DNA from 3 places in the Halalkalibacter sp. AB-rgal2 genome. Region 1 is predicted to be linked to each of the others. Evidence: riboswitches for the same ligand, from Rfam matches in the RefSeq annotation. Region 1 holds a riboswitch; each other region holds the start of a gene.
The links. Region 1 has a riboswitch for thiamine pyrophosphate ahead of ACERJO_RS15430 (3-oxoacyl-ACP reductase). Riboswitches for the same ligand answer to the same signal wherever they lie in the genome.

Region 1 (4,290 bases):
CGACAGTGTCTTACTGGGAAAGTTAATAAAAAACGTCATTCAAGATGTGTCTGAACAATTGAACGTACATTTAATGGATGACTTTTCGTTGTATCAAGGATTGCTAGCACATATGGAACCATCGATTTTTCGCTTAAAGCAGAAGCTCGATTTATTTAACCCATTGACGAATGAAATTAAAAGAAAATATTCGGTGTTATTTATGGTTGTGCAGAAAAGCTTGGATAAACAATTTGAGGATGTTCACTTTCCAGATGATGAAATTGCGTTTATTGTGCTTCATTTTGGTTCGGCTTTAGTGAAGCGCGAGGAGAGCATACAGGTACATGCTGTTATCGTTTGTCCGACAGGGATTGGAACGTCCAAAATGCTCGCAAGCCGTGTTCAAAAAGAGCTATCAGAAATTCATAACGTTGAAATTTTGTCGATAAAAGAATTTCAAAAGGCTGATTTGAACGAGTATGAACTGGTCATTTCAACCGTTAGGCTACCCTTTGCTGATGTCGATTATATCCTAGTTAGCCCGTTGTTAAGCGAGAAAGATATTCATTCAATTCAAGATTATTTACAAAAACATCTAGAAGTCGTGACGAGAAAGAAGAGCTACGTCACGACTTCTATTGAAAAGGATGCGAATCAAAAGAACAACCGTCAGGACGTGAAAGGCTTATTAAAGGAAATTCAGGATGTTCATTCAAGCATGGAATCGATTCTTGCAAATTTACGTGTGTATTGGAAGCAATCTGATGAGGGTCATTGGAGGGTTATTGAAGAAATGGTAGAAGAGAGTGGGCAGAGTGGTCTCGTGACAAATCCTACAAATGTGATAAAGGAACTAGAGGAGCGCGAGAAAAACGGTGGGCTTGGAATACCAAATACGAATATGGGACTGTTTCATTGCAGAGAAGAAAGTGTATCTGAACTCATCTTTCAAGTCGCCCATTTAAATAAGCCTTGTACAATCAAGGGCATGGATGGAAGGGATATGCAAATGAAAAACCTGCTATTAATGCTGGCTCCTAAACATATGAGCAAGCGTGAACAGGAGGTTCTAAGCATGATAAGTACAAGTTTAATTGAAAATGACATTGCAATGATGATTTTTTCGTCTTCAAATGAAGGAATGATTCGCAAGAAGTTAGAGGATACATTTTTTGATTACTTACAAAATAATTTGATAAAGGAATGATCAATGTTGAAACAAGCCGTTCATTTTGGTGCAGGGAATATCGGGAGAGGATTTATCGGAGCTCTTTTTTCAGAATCAGGCTATCATGTCACGTTTGTCGACATAGCTGCACACATTATTGATCAATTAAATACAGAACGAAGCTATCAAGTGAAGCTAGCTACTGAAGAGCAGCAATCAATGAAGATTGAACACGTTTCTGGATTAAATAATTTGAGCCAGAAAAAAGAAGTTATCGATGCAATTAAGGAAGCAACTTATGTAACAACGGCAATTGGACCGACTATTTTGCCAAGGATAGCACCCTTAATAGCTCAGGGGATTGCTGAGCGTGTTGCTGTATCGGATGAAAAGCTCTATGTGATTGCATGCGAAAATCAAATTGCTGCTACTGATAGGTTAAAGGAATCTATATTGGAGCATCTTGATGATGAAATAAGACAGAAGCTGAAAGGAAGAATTTTCTTCTTTAATTCGGCTGTTGATCGAATTGTCCCGATTCAGGATCAGAGCTCACTTGATGTACTTGTTGAACCTTACTTTGAATGGGTAGTGGAAGCAAATGAACATATTCCAAAAGTAGAAGGAATGACAATTGTGGACGATCTTGCTCCATTTATCGAGCGTAAATTATTTACTGTTAACACTGGTCATGCTGTCATCGCTTATTTAGGGTACATTGAAGGAAAGAAGACCATTGATCAAGCGTTAAATGATGAGAGTGTTGTACAGCAAGTGAGAGAGACGTTGAAAGAAACGGGTGCGTACTTAGTGAAGGAATATGGACTTGATGAAGAGGAGCATTTAACGTATATTCATAAAAATATCGAACGCTTCAAAAATCGTTATTTAAATGATGGTGTTACACGTGTCGGACGTGCCCCAATTCGAAAATTAGGTCCACAGGATCGCTTAATCCGTCCTCTTATTCAGGCGTATAAGGCAGGGCTACCGTATACAAACTTGGCTAAAGCGATAGCAGCTGCCTTAATGTTCGATGCTCATGAAGACGAGGAAGCGCTAGAAATTCAAGCAATGATCAATGAGCATGGACCTTCTTATGTGTTGAAAGTGGTCAGTAAATTAGATGAAAATAGTGATGTAGTGAGAGAAATTGTTCGTCACTATGATAAGTTGAAGGCGGAAATGTAATCTCTAGAATCACTTTAATTGCATGCTCCTTTTGTTCAAATTATAATAATAGATAGCATTTACAAATGAATAGTTTCTACTAGGGGTGTCTGTTATACAGACTGAGAAAAAAGTATTGAACTTTTTGACCCTCAGGACCTGATCTGGCTCATACCAGCGGAGGGAAGTAGGCTATCTTTTCGAAGACTAGGTCCTTATGTTTCCTAGTCTTTTTGCTGTGTAAATGTTGAAAAGATTCATATATTGGAGGGACTATTGTGAAATTAAATGAGCAAACGGTTTTAATTACTGGAGCAAGTAGGGGAGTGGGAGCAGAGCTAGCAAAGGCTTATGCGAACGAAGGTGCTCAAGTGATTATCAATTATTATCAAAGTCAAGAAAAAGCAGACCATCTCGTAAAAGCGATCGGTGAGCGTGCGATTGCGATTCAAGCAGATGTACGAGATAAGGTGCAAGTGCAGGAAATGGTTGCGAAAGCAAAGGCTTATTTTGGTACACCGGTTACCACGATTGTAAACAATGCATTAATTGATTTTGAATTTAATCCAGTTACGCAGAAGAATGCTTTCGAGCTTGAATGGGAAAAGTTCAACACACAGTTAGAAGGAAGCGTGAAAGGGGCACTAAATACCGTACAAGCGTGTGTAGCTGATATGAAGGAACAGCAGTTTGGCCGTATTATAAATATTGGTACGAATCTCGTACAAAACCCTGTCGTTGCTTATCATGAATATACAACCGGTAAAGCGGCATTACTTGGTTTCACTCGTAATTTAGCAAAGGAATTAGGGCAGTATGGCATTACGGTTAATATGATCTCAGGTGGTTTATTGAAGCAAACGGATGCGAGTAGCGTGACGACTGAAGAAGTGTTTGGAATCATTGAGTCTACTACTCCATTGAAAAAGGTAACTACTCCAGCAGAATTAGCTGATACGGCTTTATTCTTTTCGTCGTCATGGGCAAGAGCAGTGACAGGTCAGAATCTTGTTGTCGATGGTGGTTTAGTGATGGATTAATGCAAAGAAGAGGTTACGGATAAGAGCTACAGCAGAAAAACGATCCAGGAAGGACTTCTTTCATGGATCGTTTTAAACATGTTTATTTCGAAGCATCCTTAGCTATTTCAACTAAAACAAGCTGTAGGTCTTGTCGTTTCACGTAACGAAGTGGTTCGAATCACCTGAACGCTTATCGTCAAATTCAAGAAATAGTCTGTCTACATCCAAACCGTCAATTAAAATAATGAGGCTTTGTTTTGACCCCTTGAAATTGAATACCTTCTCCATCTGTTATTGATTGGCGACCAGCTTCCTTTTGCTTGGCAACAATGCGTTTCATTTCCTCATCTTCAATTGCGCGTAGTTCACTTTCTGTGATCGTACCTTCCGCTTATCAGCCATCATCCGTTCATTTGCAATATTTGGAATTATACTAAAATGTTCTATATAAAATAAAGTTAAAACATATACGTTAACTTGGTATTGAGGGATGTGGGTAACGTATCAACTTTGGTTATTCTTAGGAAGGTGCTTAAGCGTAAATGTATTTAGATTACAGGATACGTTTATAAAGGACAATCAAGTTGAAGGGAAATATTAGGTGAATCTTTAGCACAGATGATTCTATTTTCAAATAAGAAAATAGTTATATCCCTACTCACAGAATACTTATTCCTAAAATATACATATATCGTATACCCTGTTGAATTCTATGAAAGAATGATCAAATAAAAATGAATTGTTGTTTAATAGGATATGTTTAAGTAAAAAGTTAGTCATAAACGAGGAGAAGGGAGTTCATAATGAAAGTTCATTCATTTATTGAAAAGAAGATTGGGTCTTTAAAAAATAAAGATATTCTTCAAGTCGGAATGGATCATTCCATTGAAAAGCCTTCTTTGATGATCGATTTGGCGGAGCTGAAAAACATCAATCAATTAGCATCAT
Region 2 (4,290 bases), on a different contig from region 1:
ATTCTCTTAAGGTAACTATGGAATTAGCACAACATGATAAAGTAACGGTAATTTCTCTTGGCGGTACGTTACTGCCTCGCTCGTTATCATTTGTAGGTCCAGTATCAACTGATTCTCTTGAACATTATCATGTCAACAAAGCATTTCTTTCCTGTCAAGGTATTCACCATGATAGAGGAATTAGTGATTCAAATGAACTTCAAGCTATTGTTAAGAAAAAAATGATGGAAATTTCTGATGAAACATTTTTGCTCGCTGATTATTCGAAATTTGGTGTTCAAGCATTTGCACGCATCGGTTCGTTAGAAAGTGTTCAAATGATCATTACAGATCACAATACATCGGATGACCAGCTTACACGATTTAAAGATTTGCCATTGTCAATTATAAAATCATAGTTTCAGCTTGTTCGAAAAAGAGAGCGATCCTTTTTAGTGTATGTAGCAAAGATTAGCACCATAACTTAGTGAAGTATGGTAAAATAAGTTCGATTTGATTGAAGGACTTATTGTAAAGGGTGAAACGATGACGATTAAATTTGATTTACATACTCATCACGAACGTTGTGGACATGCAATCGGTACAATTGAAGATTATATTAGACAAGCGATTCAATTAAACTTAGATTATATTGGTATCTCGGATCATACTCCGCATTTCTACAGTGAGGAGGATCATCTCTATCCAGGGATTACGATGAAGAAAAGTGAATTTAAAAGTTATGTGGAGGAAGTATTACAGCTTAAAGAGAAGTATGCAAGTAGGATCCATGTGCTTTTAGGGATTGAAAGTGATTTCTTCATTGATCATATGATTCATTACCATAAGCAATTCGAATTGTATCCATTTGATTATATTATTGGCTCTGTCCATTTTATTCACGACATAAATATTTTTCAACGTGGTCGATTTGATTCATTAACTCAATCAGAACGAGTTCAAGTTAAAGAAAGCTATTATGAACAAATTGCTTTATCAGCTAAAAGTGGATTTTTTCAAATATTAGGGCATATTGATGCGATGAAAGGGTATTATCCTCCATTTTCAGACTTAAAAACGGAGGTTGTTGACAAAACGTTAAAAATAATAGGAGAAGAACAGGTCGCAATTGAAATAAATACATCTGGTAAAACAAAGGATGTTGGGGGATGGTATCCAGCAAATGAAATTCTAGAACGAGCATTATTTTACAGTGTTCCAGTTACTTTTGGTTCAGATGCTCATACACCTGAGCGAATAGCGGATGATTTTGACCTAGTCAGGAAAAGGTTAAAAGAAATCGGTTATAAGGAATGGACTTATTTTATTAATAAAAAGGCAGTGAATGTTTCTTTGTAAAGGATGAATAATAGCTCTGTTTTTGAGCTACTATTTAATGGGTTTACATAATATTATTATAGTAATTTTTATTAAAGTTCGTTTTTATAAAACTGTCATGTTACAATGTGGAGAACTTAATGTTTCTAAAGGAGTCACATATGCTATTTCCTGTTTTGCTTTCATTTGTCGTTTGTGTCGTTGCACTTGTCATCACTTTAAAATTAACAGCAGCTAATGATGAAGAATATGATAGTAAAAAAAGTATGAAACATATGTCATGGATTTACTTTCTCGTGTTTCCTATTATTCTAGTCGTTGTTTTACTTTTATGGTGGATTGCGGAGTTAATGAGTTAGTTGAATAAATCATTTGGCTAATAATCGATAGTGTGGTATCATTTACTAGAAATTGAATAGTACTCGGGGAGCTATGAGGTTGGCTGAGAGGATGTCCCGTTGAAGACATCGACCCTTTAACCTGATCTGGGTAATTCCAGCGGAGGGATGTATGACTAATTTGTATACGTGTATTAAATGAACGTCTACATGCCTCCATGCATGTAGACGTTTTTTGCTGCTTGGAAGTCCAATCGGGGAAGAGGAAGATCAATTCTACGGAAAGGTGTTGTTGTAGTTTTATATAGTAAGAGGGGGTATTCATGAAAGATTTGAAGGGTGCGACAAAAGCTGGATTACCAGCCATTGTCACTGTCGCTATGTTTGTACTCATATGGGAGCTTATCGTTCGGGTCACCGACATAGAACCTTATATTCTACCAGCTCCATCTGAGATTTTTCTGGCATTTGGTGAGTCGTGGACATTATTGCCAGAACATATTTGGATTACTGCTATTGAAGCATTACTTGGTTTTAGTTTGGGGATTATCGTTGCATTGGTCATTGCTTTATCACTTGATGCATCAGCAATATTACGAAAGAGTGTGTATCCATTGCTTCTCTTTTCCCAAACGATTCCGATTATAGCGATTGCACCTTTACTCATTATTTGGTTTGGATATGGCATTCTACCAAAGGTGTTAGTCGTCGCTTTAGTAACATTTTTTCCTGTAGTTGTGAACATGATCGAAGGCTTGCAATCGAGTGATCGGGATATGATGAGGTTATTACAATCAATGGGTAGCTCACGTTGGCAAACAATGCGTTATGTTCGATTTCCACATGCACTCCCATACTTATTTACTGGTTTGAAAATTGGTGCAACCTACAGTGTGTTAGCTGCAGTAATCTCTGAGTGGGTCGGAGCAAGCAAAGGTCTAGGTATTTATTTAGTTCGAGCTCAAAATTCTTTTGCAACCGATAAAGTGTTTGTTTCGATTGTGATTATATCATTATTAAGTTGTTTCCTATTTTTAATCATCGTCCTTATTAGTAGATGGACGATGCCTTGGAAATATAAGCATATGAAAAAAGGAAGTGGACAAAGTTGAAAAAAGGTTTATCAATCATCATCATGAGTGTTATGACTAGCTTTGCTTTAATAGGATGTGGTTCAGAGGATGTGAGCAATGACGATTCGACTGAACTAAATGAAGCAGATAATGAACAATTGGGAGAATCAACAGATGAAAAAGATGAACAAATGGGAGAGACAATAGAGGAAAAAAATGAACGACTAGAAGCGACAATTGTACTGGACTGGGTTCCTAACACGAACCATACTGGTATTTATGTGGCTAAAGCAAATGGGTATTTCGAGGAAGAAGGCTTAGACATTACAATCATCGAACCAGCGTTAGAAGGAGCGGATCAAATCGTCGCTTCTGGTCAAGCTCACTTTGGAATAAGTTCACAGGATAATGTAACGGTAGCCCGCTCAAGTGATATTCCGGTTATCTCATTAGCTGCGATTATTCAAGAGCATACGTCGGGATTTGCTTCACCAGTTGAAAAAGATATCACTTCTCCTTCTGATTTTGAAGGAAAGACGTATGGTGGCTGGGGATCTCCACAGGAAGATGTGATGATATCAGAAGTAATGAGTACAGTAGATGCTGATTCTTCAACAGTTGAAAATGTCACGGTGGGAACGTCTGACTTCTTCGTTAATACATCAAGGGAAATTGATTTTCAATGGATTTTCTATGGATGGACAGGTGTTGAGGCAGAGGTACGTGGTGAAGATATAAACATGATTTATTTAACGGATATCGATCCAGTTTTTTCATATTATTCTCCAGTTATTATTAGTAGTGATTCTGTTGTTGAAGAACAGCCGGAGCTTGTTGAGAAATTTATGCATGCCATCAGTCGTGGGTATGAATTTGCCATTGATCATGTCGATGAAGCGGCAGACATCTTAATCGAGGCAACTCCCGAAACAGATGCTGAGTTAATACGTGCTTCTCAGGAGTGGTTAAGTGAACGTTACCAAGGAGAGGCGGAGAAGTGGGGGTATCAAAGCACAGATGTTTGGAGTACTTATACCGAATGGATGCTAGATAATGAATTGATTGAAGTAGATGTACCAATTGAAGAAGCGATGACGAATCAGTTTCTTCCTTAGAAAAGGAGATATGATGCATTTACAATTATCGAATATTCACTATACATTCTCTGATCAAACTAACGTCATTAATGATTTGCATCTCTATATTGAAAAAGGGGAATTTGTCTCCCTTATTGGACCTAGTGGATGTGGAAAAAGTACATTATTCAATTTAATATCTGGTTTAGAGATACCAAGCGCTGGTGAAATTCTTCTTAATGGCCATTCGATTGTCGGTCAACGGAATCATGCAAGTTATATGATGCAAAAAGATTTACTTTTACCGTGGAAAACAGTATTAGAAAATGCTCTATTAGGAGCAGAAATTAGTAAGCAGAATATAGCAGAATCTAAGAAAAAGGCGTTTGAACTCTTACCTTTATTCGGACTTGATGGCTATGAGCATTATTATCCGCATGTTCTTTCAGGTGGAATGAAACAACGCGCTGCCCTATTAAGGACATT
Region 3 (4,290 bases), on a different contig from region 1:
TACGGTCTCAGAAGTTAATACAATCACTTACCGTAAGGAAATTGATGAAAATAAAGTGAATGAACTACTGAAGTGTCCGATGCTATCAATGGCTTGGAAGAAAACGTTAGTGAATAAATTAAATCGAAAGAAATAATCAGACAAAAGTCTCTACTATATCTTTGTCTAAGGTGGTAATATATACATAATTAATCAAAAATCGATAGTTTTTTATACCCATCGACAAAAGAGGGAATTAGAACTTTAGTTTATAGCTTACTATAATAGTATTATGTAAACTAAATGTTTAATTCAAGTAGGAGGAGGCAAATGACTAAAAAAATGACGCATACGTTTTGGAAAATTGATAATGAAGACCTACTTGATTTGTACGAAAAAGCTAGAAGAGTACAAGAAATTAGTCCACAATTTATTCTACTTATACAGAATGAACTTCAAAGACGTAAATTAGATCAAAAATAAGCTCATTTTATATTGGAAGTCTACAAAGCTAAAGTGTCTTTGTAGACTTCCATTAATGATTATTGGTAAATTTGGTTACCTTTTTCTTTAAACTCTTTTGCTTTTTCCTTCATACCTTTTTCAATAGCTTCTGTTGTCGTTAAATTGTTGTCATCAGCAAATTTTCGAATGTCATGTGAAATTCTCATACTACAGAACTTAGGTCCGCACATGGAACAAAAATGAGCCGTTTTAGCGCCTTCTGCTGGTAGCGTTTCATCATGAAATTCAATTGCTCTTTCTGGATCAAGAGAGAGGTGAAATTGATCATGCCACCTAAACTCAAAGCGTGCTTTTGAAAGCGCATCGTCTCTTTTTTGTGCATTTGGATGCCCTTTAGCAAGGTCTGCTGCATGTGCGGCAATTTTGTATGTGATAACACCTTCCCTTACATCATTTTTATTAGGTAATCCAAGGTGTTCCTTTGGTGTGACATAACAGAGCATAGCAGTTCCAAACCAACCAATCATAGCGGCTCCAATTGCCGAAGTGATATGATCATAACCTGGTGCTATATCTGTTGTTAATGGGCCTAATGTATAGAATGGAGCTTCCTGACACGTTTCTAATTGTTTATCCATGTTCTCTTTAATAAGATGCATTGGCACATGCCCTGGCCCTTCAACCATGACTTGTACGTCGTGTTCCCAGGCGATTTTTGTTAATTCTCCTAATGTTTCAAGCTCGGCAAATTGAGCTTCATCATTTGCATCCGCAATCGAACCTGGGCGCAAGCCATCACCTAGTGAAAAAGCAATATCATATGCTTTCATAATTTCACAAATTTCTTCAAAATGTGTATAAAGAAAGTTTTCTTCGTGATGATAGAGGCACCATTGGGCCATAATAGAACCACCTCGTGAAACAATTCCAGTTACTCGATTTACGGTTAGAGGTACATAACGTAAGAGAACCCCCGCATGAATGGTGAAATAGGACACTCCCTGTTCAGCTTGTTCAATAAGTGTGTCACGATACACTTCCCACGTTAGATTTTCTGCAATCCCTTTTACTTTTTCTAACGCTTGGTATAAAGGGACTGTTCCAACAGGGACAGGAGAATTTCTTATTATCCATTCACGAGTAGTATGAATATTTTTCCCGGTTGATAGATCCATAATCGTATCTGCTCCCCAACGAGTAGCCCATGTCATTTTTTCTACTTCTTCTTCTATAGAAGAGGATACAGCGGAATTCCCGATGTTAGCATTAATTTTCACATGGAAATTCCGACCGATTATCATCGGCTCACTTTCAGGGTGATTAATATTTGCTGGGATAATGGCACGTCCTTTTGCTACTTCTTCACGAACATATTCTGGAGATAAGCCTTCCCTTATGGCGATGAATTCCATTTCGGGTGTGGTGATTCCTTTTTTTGCGTAATGAAGTTGTGTAACATTTTCTCCTTTTTTTGCTCTTAATACGCTAGTAGTCTTCTTAGGGAAAGCATTAATAATTTGATCCGTTTCTTTTAATCCGTTATCCTCAGGCTTTATCTTTCTTCCTTCGATATATTCCACATTGTTTCTTTCCAGTATCCATTGTTCTCGTATAGGTGGTAATCCCTTTTCGATATCAATCGTAACATGGTCATCTGTATAAGGTCCACTTGAATCATATACACGAAGGGGTTCATTATGCTCTTCACGATCTTCCTTAACCGTAGGAGTTAAGGAAATCTCACGCATTGGCACTTGGATGTTCTCTCTACTTCCTTGAACGTACACTTTCTTACTTCCTGGTAAATTGGATTTGATAGACATTACTTGCTCGTTTAATCGGGTACTCATCGAATCTCTCCTTTTTAAAAATAGTGTATTAGTAGAGACTGATTGCAACATACAACGAAAGAAAGCAAAAAAGCTGAGCTCATTAATAGTAATGGACCCAGCTAAATACACAAATACAATATATGTACGCATAACTAACTTCCCTACGCTGGCATGATCCAGATCAGGTCCCAAGGGTCAAGGAACTTCAGAGCGTTCCCCTCTCAGCCCAACTCATTGGACTCCCCTAGTTAAATATAAATATTTAATTACTCACATTATAACACACGAGGGTTTTATTGGAAAGTGTTTTAAATCATATAAGTTTACTTAGGTTAGTGTCGAAATGACCAGAAAAAAGTAATTTGATTATGGCATTCAGTCTATTTATTCGGTATGATAAGTAAGGAAGGAACGAGGGGGGCTGTTATGATGCAGACTAAACAAGTAAGATACATCATTTTTATTTCTATTGTTCTAGCTGCTATCCTACTGTTAGTCCTTTTTCTACGAGTGTATGGAGTGTTACAGGATACTCAAGCGAGTACAAATGTAGAACGCACAAAAGTAGTAATTATTACATCAGATGTGCTAGGTGATCAAAGTTGGGGCAGTTTAGCTTATAAAGGTAAGTTAAAGATTGAAGAACATTTTCCTGTTTCTGTGAATTTGTATGAGGATATAAATGTTATGAATGATAGAATAATAACTGAAACAATTGTACAAGCTGCTGATTGGGGCGCTGATCTTATTATTGGTCATGGAAGAGAATTTTCTGATCCGTTTGAAAATATGGCATTATGGTATGAGGATATTCATTTTGTTACGGTTCATGGAGAGGCTCATTTATCAAACCAAACGGCATATTCCTTTCACCAAGGCGAATTTGAATATTTTGCTGCATTGGCAGCATCTCTAAAAACGAAAACAAATAATATTGCTATAATTGATCCATTCGAAGGTGCAAAGCGTAATGTTGAATTTATAAACGCATTAGACTATTATTTACCAGAAGCAAACTTTTATTATGAAGCAGTTAATAGTCGTGACGATGGAGAAAAGGCAGTTGAAATCATGGAAGATTTATTGGAAGAAGGAGTCGACGTCGTTTACTCGAGAGGAAATGCTTATAATCCTGATATTATCCACATGGCAAAAAATTTAGGGTTTTATGTAATTGGCTATTTAGAGGATCAGAGTTATTTAGCACCTAATCATGTCCTAACAAATGTCATGAACGATATTCCACAAGTGTACGTGTCGATTATGAATGATTACTTTAGTGATGAAGGCTTACCAACTGGTAGCGTAATTTTGTCAAATGAGGATGGAGTAACAGGGTTGTCCCCTTTTGGAGCGATGTTTACTGAAGAAGAGCTTGAGTTCATCCATGAGGAAATGGAACGTTATAAAAGAGGGGAACTTTCTTTTTAAATTGAGGAGAGGTTGGAATGAATAAGTTGTTAAATAGTATGACATTTAGAACGAAGATCCTATCTGCCCTCCTCATCATTACACTCGTATTAAGTGGATTGTCGTTGCTTCTTGTTCAGTCGATTAAGGATGTCAATCAAGTAAGTATTGAATTAAGAGACCAGGGTGTTCCTGCTGTCATTTTATTAAGTCATTGGGAACGTGAATTATTTAACAAAGAGCAATTAATTTACGAGGCGTTGTCGACGGATAGCTGCTGTGACATTGTCGACCAATATAATGCGATTATGACTAGCGATCAATTAGAAATTAATATCGCTGATGTACCGGATTCCTTGCGTACGCTAGCTAGAGAAATGGACTTGCTTGATTTTCTTATACGGAATGAGCTACAAGGTTTTCTGAATTTCGGTGATATGGAGTCAGCAGAACGTTTTTTGGAAGAAACGTATTTAAAAGAATTACAATATATACAAGATGAAGTGGATCTGCATCAAGACATAAACTATCAAGACATACAGAATAAATCGATGGAATTTACTCATATTATTGAAACATCATTGGCTTTACTAACAGTTGTTAC

Region 2: another riboswitch for thiamine pyrophosphate. It lies ahead of ACERJO_RS09820 (ABC transporter permease); the one in region 1 lies ahead of ACERJO_RS15430 (3-oxoacyl-ACP reductase).
Region 3: another riboswitch for thiamine pyrophosphate. It lies ahead of thiC (phosphomethylpyrimidine synthase ThiC); the one in region 1 lies ahead of ACERJO_RS15430 (3-oxoacyl-ACP reductase).

The regions. Positions count from the first base shown of each region.
Region 1 covers NZ_JBGUAV010000021.1:63,126-67,415, forward strand. Annotated here, with positions in the region: gene ACERJO_RS15420 (BglG family transcription antiterminator) at 1-1,189, shown strand, start outside; gene ACERJO_RS15425 (mannitol-1-phosphate 5-dehydrogenase) at 1,196-2,341, shown strand; TPP riboswitch at 2,413-2,523, shown strand; gene ACERJO_RS15430 (3-oxoacyl-ACP reductase) at 2,599-3,360, shown strand; gene ACERJO_RS15435 (glycosyltransferase family protein) at 4,146-4,290, shown strand, end outside.
Region 2 covers NZ_JBGUAV010000009.1:131,285-135,574, forward strand. Annotated here, with positions in the region: gene ACERJO_RS09805 (DeoR/GlpR family DNA-binding transcription regulator) at 1-398, shown strand, start outside; gene ACERJO_RS09810 (histidinol-phosphatase) at 532-1,338, shown strand; gene ACERJO_RS09815 (BshB3 potential contributor to bacillithiol synthesis) at 1,479-1,676, shown strand; TPP riboswitch at 1,731-1,841, shown strand; gene ACERJO_RS09820 (ABC transporter permease) at 1,979-2,767, shown strand; gene ACERJO_RS09825 (ABC transporter substrate-binding protein) at 2,764-3,843, shown strand; gene ACERJO_RS09830 (ABC transporter ATP-binding protein) at 3,857-4,290, shown strand, end outside.
Region 3 covers NZ_JBGUAV010000009.1:97,031-101,320, forward strand. Annotated here, with positions in the region: gene ACERJO_RS09635 (MOSC domain-containing protein) at 1-136, shown strand, start outside; gene sda (sporulation histidine kinase inhibitor Sda) at 310-462, shown strand; gene thiC (phosphomethylpyrimidine synthase ThiC) at 522-2,294, opposite strand; TPP riboswitch at 2,418-2,532, opposite strand; gene ACERJO_RS09650 (BMP family ABC transporter substrate-binding protein) at 2,706-3,707, shown strand; gene ACERJO_RS09655 (sensor histidine kinase) at 3,725-4,290, shown strand, end outside.